Regions from separate parts of the Salipaludibacillus sp. CF4.18 genome, predicted to be linked through region 3. Evidence: riboswitches for the same ligand, from Rfam matches in the RefSeq annotation. Region 3 holds a riboswitch; each other region holds the start of a gene.
The links. A riboswitch is a leader RNA that binds a small molecule or an ion and turns the genes downstream of it on or off. The one in region 3 is predicted to bind cyclic di-GMP.

Region 1 (3,232 bases), on a different contig from region 3:
GCGCATTGCGATGACTTTCTTTTTCTCTAAATTGCGGGTGTGCCTTGTAGTGTAGGGAAGGTCTTCGGTACTATTAAGCATTGCCCCCCCGTAACTTCTTTGAGCAACACCTTCCTTTTCCAGTTTTTCAAGATCTCGACGAACTGTTTCCTCGGACACCTCGAATTCATTAGCTAGTTCCTTAACGTTAACTTTTCTATCAACATACAATTTATTTAAAATGACTTTTTTACGTTCAAAACCTTTCATTTGACCAACTCCTTTGCTTCTCAATTTTAATCTATTTTTTTGTTAAATGAAACAAAATTGTGACATTTCCTCAATTAAAACCACAACAAACAATTGTTAATATTGTTTGTTGTGGTTTTCGGAGTTATACTTATGATAGTTAAAGATTTTAAAAATACTACGACATAAAGCCAAGGAGTGATTGACATGTTAAATATTTTAGAAGCATCTTTTGTAAAGGAAATGCGAGAAGTTACTGGAAACTTATATCGTTTTGGTTGGGATGAGCGAAACGGAGGGAATGTCAGCTACTTACTCCCGGAAGATAGTCTAGAAAAATATATCGATGTTACCGAAGTGAAAAGAAAAGCAGAGATGAATTTCGATGCTTCAGACCTTGCCGGAAAGTATTTCATCGTGACTGGGTCTGGAAAGTATTTCCGCAATGTTGAAAAGGACCCCTCTGTCTGTTTAGGAATTATCCGAGTCACAAACGACGGGAAGTTTTATGAAGTTCTATGGGGCTTTGAGGATGGGGGAACACCTACAAGTGAATTACCGACACATTTAATGATTCATGCGGCAAGATTAAAAAGAGATCTTAGTCATCGAATTGTCATTCATACGCATACAACAAATATTATTGCGATGACCTTCACTCATGAACTAGATGATCGAGCCTTCTCAAGAACACTATGGCAAATGTGTACGGAGTGTGTGGTTGTTTTCCCGGAAGGTGTTGGAATTATTCCTTGGATGGTACCGGGGACGGACCAAATTGGAGAAGCGACGGCTAAGAAAATCGCGGAAAATAATCGTCTCGTTATTTGGCCTCACCACGGCATTTATGGAACGGGAGCAACAATCGACGAAACATTCGGTTTGATTGAAACAGCAGAAAAAGCGGCACAAGTTTACACAGCTGTTAGAGCTCAAGGTGACATTAAACAAACGATTACTGACTTGCAACTGATGGAACTGGCCGCTCGTTTCGACGTAGTTCCTAAAGCAGGTTATTTAAATGTCGAGTAAGTTTATGGGCCTTCCTCTACGAGACCCGAGAGGTCTACTTCTTGTGAATGATCCATTTCGTCCAATGGAAAAATGGTTGCCGTATTATTAGCTTCATTGAGTTCTTCTATATATACGGGAATTCCGTGATAAGATACGTTGATCATAACTGGTGATTCAATAATTTCTTTTATACGATGATTATCCATAACATCCTCCTTGTCATATCTTCCTTGTATTTTTCACGGGATACGTGAAAGTATGAGAGGAGGATATTGGATGACAGTGAGGATTGAATTGCACCTTTTTAAGTAACAGACAGTATTGATACTATTTCCTATCGCTTAATGATTCCATCGTCGGATTTATTGGTGTGAAAAGCATAGACGAAATCAAGTTATAAATATATAATATGACTAAATATATAATCTGAAAAAGGTAAACTTGACCTAAAGGGAAGGACGCAAAGCCATGAGCCTAAATGCTTATCAAAGCAGATGGTTGTCAGGTTCCCGGGCCTTCTTTTTTATGAGCCTCGGCTTACAGAATAGGGGGGATTTTTGTTATGAAGAAAATTGTGATGGTGGTAGTTTTGTTTTTTGTAATTGCCGGAAGTATATCTTTAAATGTCCATGCATTAGATAAGCAAGACAGAGCCACATGGTTATGGAATCCATGGATGTTTGTGAATGATGAAGATGGAACTGTCACTTTCCTTGAAAGTAAAAACGTGAACAAGGTTTATGTTCAAATCGATCAGGATATGTCGATCCCTCACTATCAAAGCTTTATTGAAAAAACATCAGCAAAAGGAATAAGTATATATGCTTTAGATGGGGGACCTGATTGGGTTGCACCTAAAGGAGCACGTAATCAGTCTAAAATGTTATCATGGCTTGAGAATTACCAACAAGAATCCACTACTGCACAAAAGTTTGCAGGTGTTCATTTGGATGTCGAACCTTATTTGTATAGCGGGTGGAGTAAAAACCAAGCAAAGACAGTAACAGCATTTCAATCCTTGTTAACAGATGCAAAGATAAGAACGGAATCATTGGGTCTACCGTTGGAAGTAGATCTGCCATTCTGGTTTGATGAAATTACTTATAAAAACACTTTCGGAAAAGGAATTCTTGCGGAGTGGGTCATTGCTAACATGGATAGCGTTACCATTATGGCCTATCGTGATTCTGCTCCGATGATCATAGATATTGTCAAAAATGAAGTAGCTTATGCCGGTCAGCACGGAACAGCACTTGTTATTGGCGTGGAAACTGGTCAAACCAGTGAAGGGGACAGGATTACGTTTTATGAAGAAGGAGAAACATATATGAACCAACAACTTGAAATGGTTCATAATCATTATGCCAATTATTTCGGTTTTAATGGCATAGGAATTCATCATGTCGACAGCTGGAAGAACATAAAACCTTAATATTACTAAGTAGTGCCTGTTATTTAGGTGCTACTTTTTTTCTGTATATATTCGCTTTTTATGATGCTTATTTTTCTATTCAGAAAAAAAAGAGGATAATTTTTAGTATCCTCCTTTTGATTTTAAATTACGGTCTTACTTCATCAAGACGATTTGGATAGTCCGTGAAGATACCGGTGACACCCCAATCGATTAGTCGCTTCATTTCCCCTCTAATATTAATAGTGTAGAGATGCACAAGAAGATCATTATCTCGTGCTCTTTGGACAAAGTCTTCGTCAATAACTTCTGAACCATCGTGAAGTCCAAGGTGTGGACCAATTCCGACTGCATATTCACGGATTTCAGCGAAGTCCTCATCAGTCATATCTTCGGGGGAAGGGGTTGTATTTAACCACTCTTTTAGTTCATTTCCTTCTTCTCCATTAATTTCCCACCAAAGCAGTTGTATTAAAGGAATTCCTTCGTTGATAGCATGAATTTTTTGCAGACTATCTTTGTGGAATGATTTAATGAACAGATTCCCTTTTTCAACAAGTCCGTGTCCTTTTGCAATCT
Region 2 (3,232 bases), on a different contig from region 3:
TAGTTTCCCTTTTATCGTGACTTCGCCGTCAGCATGGATCTTTGAATGAATAGAGCCCTTTCCGGCAATTTGGACATCCCCGTTACAATGTATATCACTATTCATTGTATATAAAAGTTTAATAGTTGAGACTGAATTGGAGGGACTTTGACAAATGTCCAATAGTTCGTATACTTCATCACTAAACGTTTCAAGATCGGATAGGTTATTAAATGCATTAGTGTGATAGACGAGTAACCCTTTATAAATTTTACCGGCAAAGGTTTGCCAACGCCGATCGAGTAAGTTTTGTTTATCGTTGATTAAAGAGATCATCGCTTTACACTTTAAAGAAAAGTCTTTAAATTTTGTTTCCATTAATACTCGAATGGCAGGACCTAATCCTTGACTGTTGGGTTTTATTTGTTGGTAGTGTGGTGATTTGACCAGCTGTTTTAACATCGTTTGAAATTGATGAAACTCCAGAATAAATGGCTCCAATTGTGTGTACATTTGATCAAATACAAGGCTGTTTTTTCCCGCGATTAAAGAACTAGATATGGCATTCCCGGCTACGGTAATGGAGTTCCTCGTCTGAATTATGCTGTGAAGGACACTTCTGTGAATAAACGCAGATCCTTCTGCATCCACCGTCATCTGTTCATTTACGTGCCCTGTTATTTCTACATCGCCCACAAAATGAATGTTTCCGTGTTCTAGATTTAAGTCTCCGTGATGTAAAAGTTTGGGTAATACAGATACTCGAACTAATTGACCGAGTTTCTCGATTTTTGGACGACCATTCTCCGTACTAATCAGTTTATTCTCTTCTTCTAGATAAGAGACGCCACTGCCAACTTTCAGCGTAACTGCTTTACCCGGCTTCGCTTTCATAACATCGCCATAGATTGTGATACCATCTTCGCCACCAGTGGGCTCGTCAACAGTACCTAAAAGTTGCCCTTCTTCGATGGAGGGAATGTAAATGGATTCTCTAAAATCCATCGTTCCATCCACATTTTCAGCAAAATTTAATTTCTTTTCCTTTGTATCAATAGTGAAATTAACCTCACCGTGCTTACCGTGCTTTGGTAGAAGTCCTTCGGCAATGACGAAGGTTTTTTCCTCCAGCGTAGAGCATGCTTCTTTAATTTTATTAGTTTCAATGCCATGAATGACTTTCATTTTGGCTAATTGTTCAAATACATCTTCTTCCATCAATTGATTATTCGGTTGCTTTCTTTCTTTTGGCAGTAAAGTTATCTTTTCATTGGGTGGATGATCCGGTATATAAGGAATCAAATAATATCCGGGCTTAATAGAAAGGATGACAGTCTGTGTCTCTTGATTAACCTTAAGAGACCAAGCTGTTTCTACAGTTTTTGGGGTTAATTCAAATGTAATGGAATCACCTTGTGAGAGAAAGGTTTTCTCTTTAATGATTTCCCCGTTTTTCTTCACTTGAAGTGATTCTGTCGGCTCTATGATTGGTTTTGCAGTATCTGAATCTTTAAAATACAAGTTTCCATCTTTAATCCATGCTTTTCCAAGTAGATTCACTTGTGAAATGTTAGCGGTGGCGTGAGTGCTAGGAGTGCTTTGGTCATGGATTTCTTGTTTAAGCAGCTCTTCCCAGTTCAATTCCTTTTCTGGTATTTCTGAATTTTTTTCTTTAATGACTACTTCTATTTTCACTTTTGATTTACTGAGTCCAAATAAACGATTGGAACCGGAATCTATTACTTTGATTTCTACATCATCTTCTTGTAATTGAAGTTCGTAGAGAGCCTTTTTAACAACGGAATCTCTATTTTTCCCTTGAAATACTAATGATTGAGTCAAGGTTATCACCGCCTCTTTCCATATTATTATGGTTAAGAAACAGGGATTATCCTGTTTCGGTAGCTCAGCCATCATAAGACATACATTTATATTAGTCCGTTAGATCTGTAGCTTTGCGTCTCTATTTTTCAATAGATTTGCCGTTATCGTCAGTCTTTTGTTTAAAGGTGTTAAATTCAAATTGGTAAATAACGTCTAATTACTTTTATTATAAACTTAAATAAGATCTAAATATATATTTTTTTGAAAACATAAAATAATCAATACTACGACCCCACCCCCCGTTTAATTATCAACAATTAATTTGATATTGAGAAATGCTTTATGCGATGATAATGAAAGAGAAGATGAAAGGTTGCGTTCGGGATGATGCAAAAACATGGATGGGTGGTTCTTTCTGTTTTTCTTGGTGGATCTTTAGGGACATTGTTAAGATATTTGATAAATATGCAAACGACGACCCTCCTGTTTCCTGTAGGAACGATTATTGAAAATATCATAGGCAGTTTATTGTTAGGGACATTAACAGGATGGACACTTGTGAAGGTAATCGTACCTGTTTTGAAAGAAGGGATTGGTGTTGGTTTTTGTGGGGGGTTTACGACGATGTCGACCTTAGCGGCAGATGCTGTGCTCTTAGGCGGGACCGATTCAATGGGATCATTGGCGACTTATCTTCTCATATCACTATTCGGCGGGATGTTTGTTGCCGCTATTGGATTGATGATAGGGCAGTACCTTGCTAATAGAAGTGTTAAGAAGGAATCGAGGGAATGGTCATGAACATCCTGCTTGTTGCATTAGGAGGTGGACTAGGCGCCTCATGCAGGTATTTGCTTGGAGCGTGGGTGAAGTCGCACCTAAAACAGAGAAGTATACCAACAGCGATGCTTATGGTGAATATACTCGGCTCCTTATTTCTTGGTCTATTTTTCGGAGGGGTATATCAGGAAGTTCCTCAGATAGTTTATGATGATCTTCCTTTCTTAGTTTTCGCAGTTGGATTCTGCGGAGCATTCACGACATTTTCAACGTTTAGTGTAGAAGCCGTGACCTTATTACAGAAACAAAAAAAGCGAGAGTTTATTACATATGTAAGTTTATCCATAGGAGGAGCTATGATTGCTTTTCTGATTGGAATGTTTCTGGGCAGTCAGGTGATGAAGTTCATTTAAATGAAAAAGGGCACTCAAGTGAAATTCATTTGAGTGCCCTTTTTAATACTCTTAGCTTAATATCATACTCCATTTCATTAGTATGCTTATTTCTTACTATCAGGATTATCTTTGTGTGAATCTTTTACAGTTTTCTTTTCTTCCGAAGGAGAAAAGTCGTCAGATAATTGATCGCCAAGATCCTTTCGAAGATCTTGATAAATTTTTTCTTTAAATTCCTCGTACACCTCGTTTTT
Region 3 (3,232 bases):
AAGCATCAATAGATGAGGTTATACCTGAGGAACAAAAAGAAGTAGCAAATGAAGAGTTAGTTAAAACTGCCGAATTAGGCGAAGAATATGGTGTTGAAGACGCAACAGAACTAATGGCAAGAATAAAGGAAGCATTAGCGGAAGAAAATATTGAAACGGAAGAAGATTTAAGAGCTCTTATTCAGCGATTAGCGGATGAGCTGGGAATGACACTAACTGAAGAAGAACTTAATGGCCTTGTCTCTTTGTTTGATCGAATGAAAGATTTAAATATAGACTGGGACCAAGTTCAGGACCAGATTAGCCATATTCGTGAAAATATTGGAGATTTTTTAAGCAGTGAAGAAGGGCAAGGTTTCATTGACTCTATTTTAGAGTTTTTCAGCAGTTTAATTGATATTATTAGAGGTTGGTTTAGCTCTGAAGCTTTCTATATTCCAGAAACAAAGAAAACAGCTTAGTTAATCAAAGGCACTTCAAAAGTTTAAACTTTGAAGTGCCCTTTTTAACACTGAAATCTATAGTGTTACTGGGGATTAGAGATTATTTTTTCGTCGAACAGAGAGGCCCAAATCCGCTTTAGGCTGCTGTCCTCCCCGGGTAATGCTTCAGCCTTCTGTTTGTTTTTTAGTTCTTTTACTTTGAAACTAATGAAACTTTTTAGTTTTAGATTCGTATTTACACATATAAGGAAAACATTTGATACAATATAGACATCAGGATTTAGATTGAGAGGAGGAAACCATATGGAATTTTTAGATCAAGCTTCCATCGGGTTCTTAGTTATTTTCCTAGCGACGTTGCTAATATTCGGCGAAATAATGGTGAGGACAAAAGGATTATTCGGGTTGTTAGGTATTGCAATTATGACAATGTATTTCTCCTACCACCTAACCTCAATAGATGAGGGATTTTGGGTTGTCATACTTTACCTGATAGGATTATGTCTTGTTATTTTTGATGGTAAGGTGACCGGAGATGGTACGATAGCTTTTATAGGAATACTTCTAATGGTATTAGGATTGGCTCTCCCGGCACCGGATTTAGTATATGGTGTTTTGGTTGGATTGGCATTGATTATTGCAGCACCTAGTTCATATTTATTTACTAAGGTGTTCCGACCAAGAAAAATGTGGGAAAAGATGACGTTAAAAGACAAATTATCTAGTGAAAATGGATACAATTCAATGAACGATGATTATTATGAGTTAATTGGAAAAATGGGAGTAACCAAAACGCCTTTTCGACCAACAGGGACTGTGGAAATTGACGGTAAGTTATTCAGCGCCACTTCGGATAATCTTTGGATTAATGAAGAGGTAAGTGTGAAGATAATTTCTGTTGATGGGACGAGAATTTTAATAGCGCCAGAGAATAAGTAAAGTAACTAGGAAATCAGCACAGAAAATTTCTTATTAAATGCCAATACTATTGAAACGCTTGGATAAATTATATCCAAGCGTTTTAATTTACTTGGTTTTCGTAATTTGGATATCAATTTATAGTAAATTCTAAAGAAATTCACATAAGCAAATCTTTGAAAGAGTAACTTATAATTAGATTCTTTCTCAGTAATATGAAAAAAGGTGAGTAAAAAGATGTGTTTTGAAGCACATGACAAATTCCCCTAAAATTTTCTAATTATATAGTCTATAATTTAGATACTCTTCGCTATTTATTACTAAATATAGGGTGATTAGTTGTGGTTTTGAGATGTAAATGAATAAATACATACATATTCTAGTAAATGGCAAATCTATTGAAAAATAGAGACGCAAAGTTTCGGGTCTAAGGGGTATTGGCATTTCCTATGATTGCTGAACTGTCTAGTCGGTTAAAAAGTCCCGTTAGGAGGAGTTAACTATTAGGATGGAAAAACAATACCGGTATCAGCTAGATGAAGAATGGACAGATCTAATACTACAAGCAAAAAATTTAGGTTTGAAAACCGAAGAGGTAAGGGAGTTTTTATTAATAACGATAACCAAAAAAAGTGAATTGCGTCAGGACAAAATTTAAGTTCTGCATCATATCTGTTTTATTGTATAGAATAAGTCCGTAGCACCTTGGAAATACCTGGTGCTACAGAAATTTGATGGGTTTAAGGTTATAATCATGTGTTTTTTATGATTGTTGCTGTTGTTTTGGTAAATCTTCCACAATTCTCTCGTGATGCAATAAAGGACTAAGAGGTAAATCTAACGTTAAGAATATACGCTTTACTACATCAATTGAAGGGTTTTTCTTCATATTACGTTCTAAATAGCTTAAATAAGATTTAGATACTCCAGTCTTTCTAGATAATTCTGATAACGTATACCCTTTTTCTTTACGGCGTCGCTTGATCATTTCACTAATCACTTTCATTCCTCCTTGAATGTATATTGCACTTAGTTCATTATAACGCACAAACGTAAATATCGGAAAAATGAAAAAGGAAGTAAATGTGAGCATGTACTATATAAAAGACGATAACTGTTCGTTATATAGTAATTATAACGAATTATGAGGTTTTATATTTTATTTTTCATTCTGTATAATGTACATTATATAACTTTATAAAGAACGTCATTTTAGTAATTTACTTAAGGCAAAATAAAAAGCCCCGCGAAGGACTTTCATTATTTTTTATTTATTTTCCATTTGTTAAATTCCAGAAACTCTTTAAACTCGTCTTTTGACACACCTGAATCCATCGCTTCTCTAACTAAAGCTTGCCATTCATTATCAAGATTACTGGTATGTATATTGTCTAAATCTGATTCATCTTTCAATAATACATTCATATCAATATGTAAGACGGTAGCTATTTTTTCTAGAAACTGAATAGATGGATTTGTTTGTATATTTCTTTCTAATGCACTTAAATATGACTTTGCAACACTTGCTCTATCAGCTAATTCAGTCATAGATAATCCGGCTTCTTTCCGGTATTTTTTAACACGCTCTCCTATCATTTGAGGCCCCCTTAAAAGTCTTAAACACCAGCTAGCCTTGGTGTTGGTTTATATCAAGAACTTTACTGTTCGTTATATAATATTAATATATCACATTTTTTAATGAAAAACCTCTAAATTACATTAATTAAGAATTAATGTTAAAAGAAGATGTATTACGGGAGTCTATTATACTTTTTAAACATCCTTAAAAGCGATGAACAAATCTAGTTAAGTTCGTGCGAATTGGTTTATTGTAGAATGATATTCAAAATTTGAGCGAGCCCTTTAGAGGA
Region 4 (3,232 bases), on a different contig from region 3:
TTATTCGCTTGTAGTACTTGTTGTATTTTTTCCGGTAGTTTACTTCCAACTAATTGTACGGATGATATATTAACAGCAATTCTGATAGGAGGAAGACCAGCGTCCAACCATTTTCTAAGTTGGCTGCATGTTTCTTGAAGTACCCAGTCGCCAAGAGGAACTATTAACCCTGTTTCTTCTGCTATTGGAATAAATTCGTCCGGAGGGATAAAACCTAGTTTCGGGTGTTCCCATCGTAACAATACTTCTGCACCAATTATTTCAGTCGTGTTTAAATCATTCTGTGGTTGATAATAAAGCTGAAATTCGTTATTTATAAGTCCGCTTCTTAAGCTCGTCTCAATCTTTAATTTACGTTCAACCAACTTATTCATATCTTGTGTGAAAACCTGATAATTATTTCGACCTCGTTGTTTTGCTGCATACATCGCTAAGTCAGCATTTTCAAGAAGACTCTTGACGTCCTCTTCTCCTATGCTTGAACTAATTCCGATACTGCAAGTCGAGTAAACCTCTTGTTGATCAATCATAAATGGTTCATTAAAGGATTGAAGAAGTCTCTCTGCGGTTTGATTGGCATCATCTTCATCCGGGTTATCTAATAAGATAACATACTCGTCGCCACTCAATCTCGCAACGGTGTCCTTGCCACGAACAATAGCTTTAATTCGTTTAGCAACTTGAATTAATAGTTGGTCACCAATTCCATGCCCTAATGTATCATTAATAAATTTAAACCGGTCTAGGTCTAAAAAAATAACGGCTAAGTTTTGCTCCGATTCCGGGTTTACTACTGTATTTTTTAGCTGTTCATTTAGGAAATTTCGATTTGGCAAGCCAGTTAAATCATCATGAAAAGCCATATGTTCAATCTTTTCTTGCATGCTTTTTTGTACTGTAATGTCTTTACATATCCCATATATTCCTTGTATTACTCCTTTAACAATGATTGGGATATTGGTTATCACTAAATCAATTTCTTCCCCTTGTTTATTTACAATCGAACATTCATAATTTTGTGGTGTTGCCTGCAACGATTGAGTGAAATGGTATAAAACCTTTTCTAAATGTTCTTTTTTGAGTAATGGTATAAAGGATTGTTGAATAAGCTCTTCATATTTATATCCTGATAGTTTTTCACAAGCAGGATTAACATTATAGAAATTACCATCTAAGTCCAAAGTAAAAATGGCCTCCGAATGATTCATAAACAAAGAACGATATCGTTCTTCACTTTCCTCCAGGTTTTCCGTCATTAATTTCTCCTGAGTGATATCTTTGCCCATTGATAAAAGAGCCGATTGTCCCCTAAATTGGATCTCTTTTAATGTAACCTCTAAATCTACTGTATTACCCTTTAACGTTGTTACTTTATATTGAGTTGCTTCCTCTGTCTTTCCCTCTAACGGAATATTTGTTCTTTTAAGAGCCGTCTCATGATGATGAGGAATAAGATAATCAAAAATTGATTTACCGAGAAGATCCTTTTGGTTATTAGCTTCTATTATTTTTATTGCAGCATCATTAACAAATAAAATTTCATTATTTCGGTGAATAACGATCGCTTCTGAGGACATTTTTACAATGTTTTGATAATTTGATTCACTTTCTTTTAATTTTAATTCAGAACGCTTTCTTTCTGTAATGTCATAAGCTATGAGAACTGCTCCAATGACTGCGTTATCCTCTGATAAAATTTGATTTCCATTCATGATGTAATTTCTTTTTTCATCGTTTTTCGTTTTGACGGCAATTTCAAGATCATTTACTTGATCACCATCGATTATCCGAAATAACGGGGTTTCTTCTAATGGAATCGGTTTAATACTATCATCATAATATATATCGAAATAGCTCGACCATTCCATAGGAGAAAGATCTCGATCATTGGGAATACCAAAACATTTATGATGGGTAGAATTAGTATGAATGATTGTTCCAAAAGCATCCGCAATAACAATTGCATCTTTTGAATTCTCAAATGCTAACTCATATGTAGAGACTTGATTTAATATCCTTTGTTTAGAAGACACGTCTTTACCCCCAAGTTTTTAATAACTTATCAGACTTTCTTTATATTAACGACTCTCTTCCATAAAACAGAAATAGCTATTCTCAATGGAGAATAGCCAATAATTTTAATATTAAATACTTCGTTATATTGGTAACCAGGCGATCGTAGTTTATTAAACCTTAGACCCTAAGCTTTGCGTCCTATTCTTTAAAATAGTTTGCCTTTTTCTATTATTATACTATTCCCTATTGAAGTTATTCAAACCCTCTAATAATTTCAAATACAAACGTAAGAATATAGCCTAAATAGGTAAACTTGACTAAAACTGTAATACCATTTTAAAAGAAAAACCCCTAGGTTAGAGGGGGTTAAATATATGTAGTGGTGACCCTGAGAGGATTTGAACCTCCGACCTGCCGCTTAGGAGGCGGCTGCTCTATCCTGCTGAGCTACAGAGTCAATTAAGAAAAACGGCAAAGCCGTTCTCTTCTTATAAAAGCTCACTTTCCTATTATAAAGCAAAAGTGAACTTTTTCAAAGTTGCAATGCGCATTTCTAACGTAAACACGCTCATTTTGTAGATCAGCTTGCTCATTCCTCCGTGCTTCTCGCTTATATATTCAGCTATACCGCTCATAACCTCTAACCATAAACATAACGAGTTACTTAGGTAATAATAAAGCTACTTCTTTTATTCTATAACAATCCAAAATGTTTTAATCCGTGTAATATACCATCGTCATCAACGTCTTTCGTTACATACGAAGCCTGTTTCTTCAACGCGTCACCGGCGTTACCCATCGCAACACTATTTACAACGTAGTCAAGCATTTCAATATCATTTGGACCGTCTCCAAATGCATACACATCCTCTTTAGCAAATCCAAGGTGATTCATCACAGCTTCAATTCCCTTTGCCTTAGAGCCGCCCTTAGGCACGACATCTGTAGAAAATTCGTGCCAGCGCACAAAGTCAAACTTCTGAAAACTTTCTTTATATGGACGCATTTCTTCCGCTGTGTTAAATAACAACGCCTGGTAAATATCTCGGCCATTTAAATAACTGGGATCGTAAGCCGGATGTTTAAATTTCAATGAAAGACTGATACTCTCTTCAATTCTAGCATGATATGGTATATTAGCTTTCATATCAAGATGGTCCATATATACTAGAGGGTGATCATTATTCACTGCTGCTTCAGTTAAACGAATAAGTTC

Region 1: it holds a riboswitch for cyclic di-GMP, as region 3 does, so the genes downstream of both, ACHABW_RS07010 (amidase) here and ACHABW_RS02280 (anti-repressor SinI family protein) in region 3, are expected to answer to the same signal.
Region 2: it holds a riboswitch for cyclic di-GMP, as region 3 does, so the genes downstream of both, ACHABW_RS07550 (flagellar assembly protein A) here and ACHABW_RS02280 (anti-repressor SinI family protein) in region 3, are expected to answer to the same signal.
Region 4: it holds a riboswitch for cyclic di-GMP, as region 3 does, so the genes downstream of both, ACHABW_RS14210 (EAL domain-containing protein) here and ACHABW_RS02280 (anti-repressor SinI family protein) in region 3, are expected to answer to the same signal.

What each region holds. Positions count from the first base shown of each region.
Region 1 covers NZ_JBIMEV010000007.1:57,289-60,520, reverse strand. Annotated here, with positions in the region: gene ACHABW_RS07025 (DeoR/GlpR family DNA-binding transcription regulator) at 1-249, opposite strand, end outside; gene rhaD (rhamnulose-1-phosphate aldolase) at 436-1,260, shown strand; gene ACHABW_RS07015 (H-type small acid-soluble spore protein) at 1,263-1,448, opposite strand; cyclic di-GMP riboswitch class I at 1,667-1,756, shown strand; gene ACHABW_RS07010 (amidase) at 1,805-2,674, shown strand; gene ACHABW_RS07005 (glycerophosphodiester phosphodiesterase) at 2,802-3,232, opposite strand, start outside.
Region 2 covers NZ_JBIMEV010000008.1:37,070-40,301, reverse strand. Annotated here, with positions in the region: gene ACHABW_RS07550 (flagellar assembly protein A) at 1-1,821, opposite strand, end outside; cyclic di-GMP riboswitch class I at 1,877-1,973, opposite strand; gene ACHABW_RS07545 (fluoride efflux transporter FluC) at 2,188-2,604, shown strand; gene crcB (fluoride efflux transporter CrcB) at 2,595-2,996, shown strand; gene ACHABW_RS07535 (BCCT family transporter) at 3,083-3,232, opposite strand, start outside.
Region 3 covers NZ_JBIMEV010000002.1:98,451-101,682, forward strand. Annotated here, with positions in the region: gene ACHABW_RS02270 (DUF1002 domain-containing protein) at 1-461, shown strand, start outside; gene ACHABW_RS02275 (NfeD family protein) at 747-1,382, shown strand; cyclic di-GMP riboswitch class I at 1,740-1,830, shown strand; gene ACHABW_RS02280 (anti-repressor SinI family protein) at 1,870-2,019, shown strand; gene ACHABW_RS02285 (helix-turn-helix domain-containing protein) at 2,125-2,367, opposite strand; gene ACHABW_RS02290 (helix-turn-helix domain-containing protein) at 2,622-2,957, opposite strand.
Region 4 covers NZ_JBIMEV010000022.1:66,390-69,621, forward strand. Annotated here, with positions in the region: gene ACHABW_RS14210 (EAL domain-containing protein) at 1-2,033, opposite strand, end outside; cyclic di-GMP riboswitch class I at 2,161-2,246, opposite strand; tRNA gene ACHABW_RS14215 (tRNA-Arg) at 2,397-2,473, opposite strand; gene ACHABW_RS14220 (Cof-type HAD-IIB family hydrolase) at 2,711-3,232, opposite strand, start outside.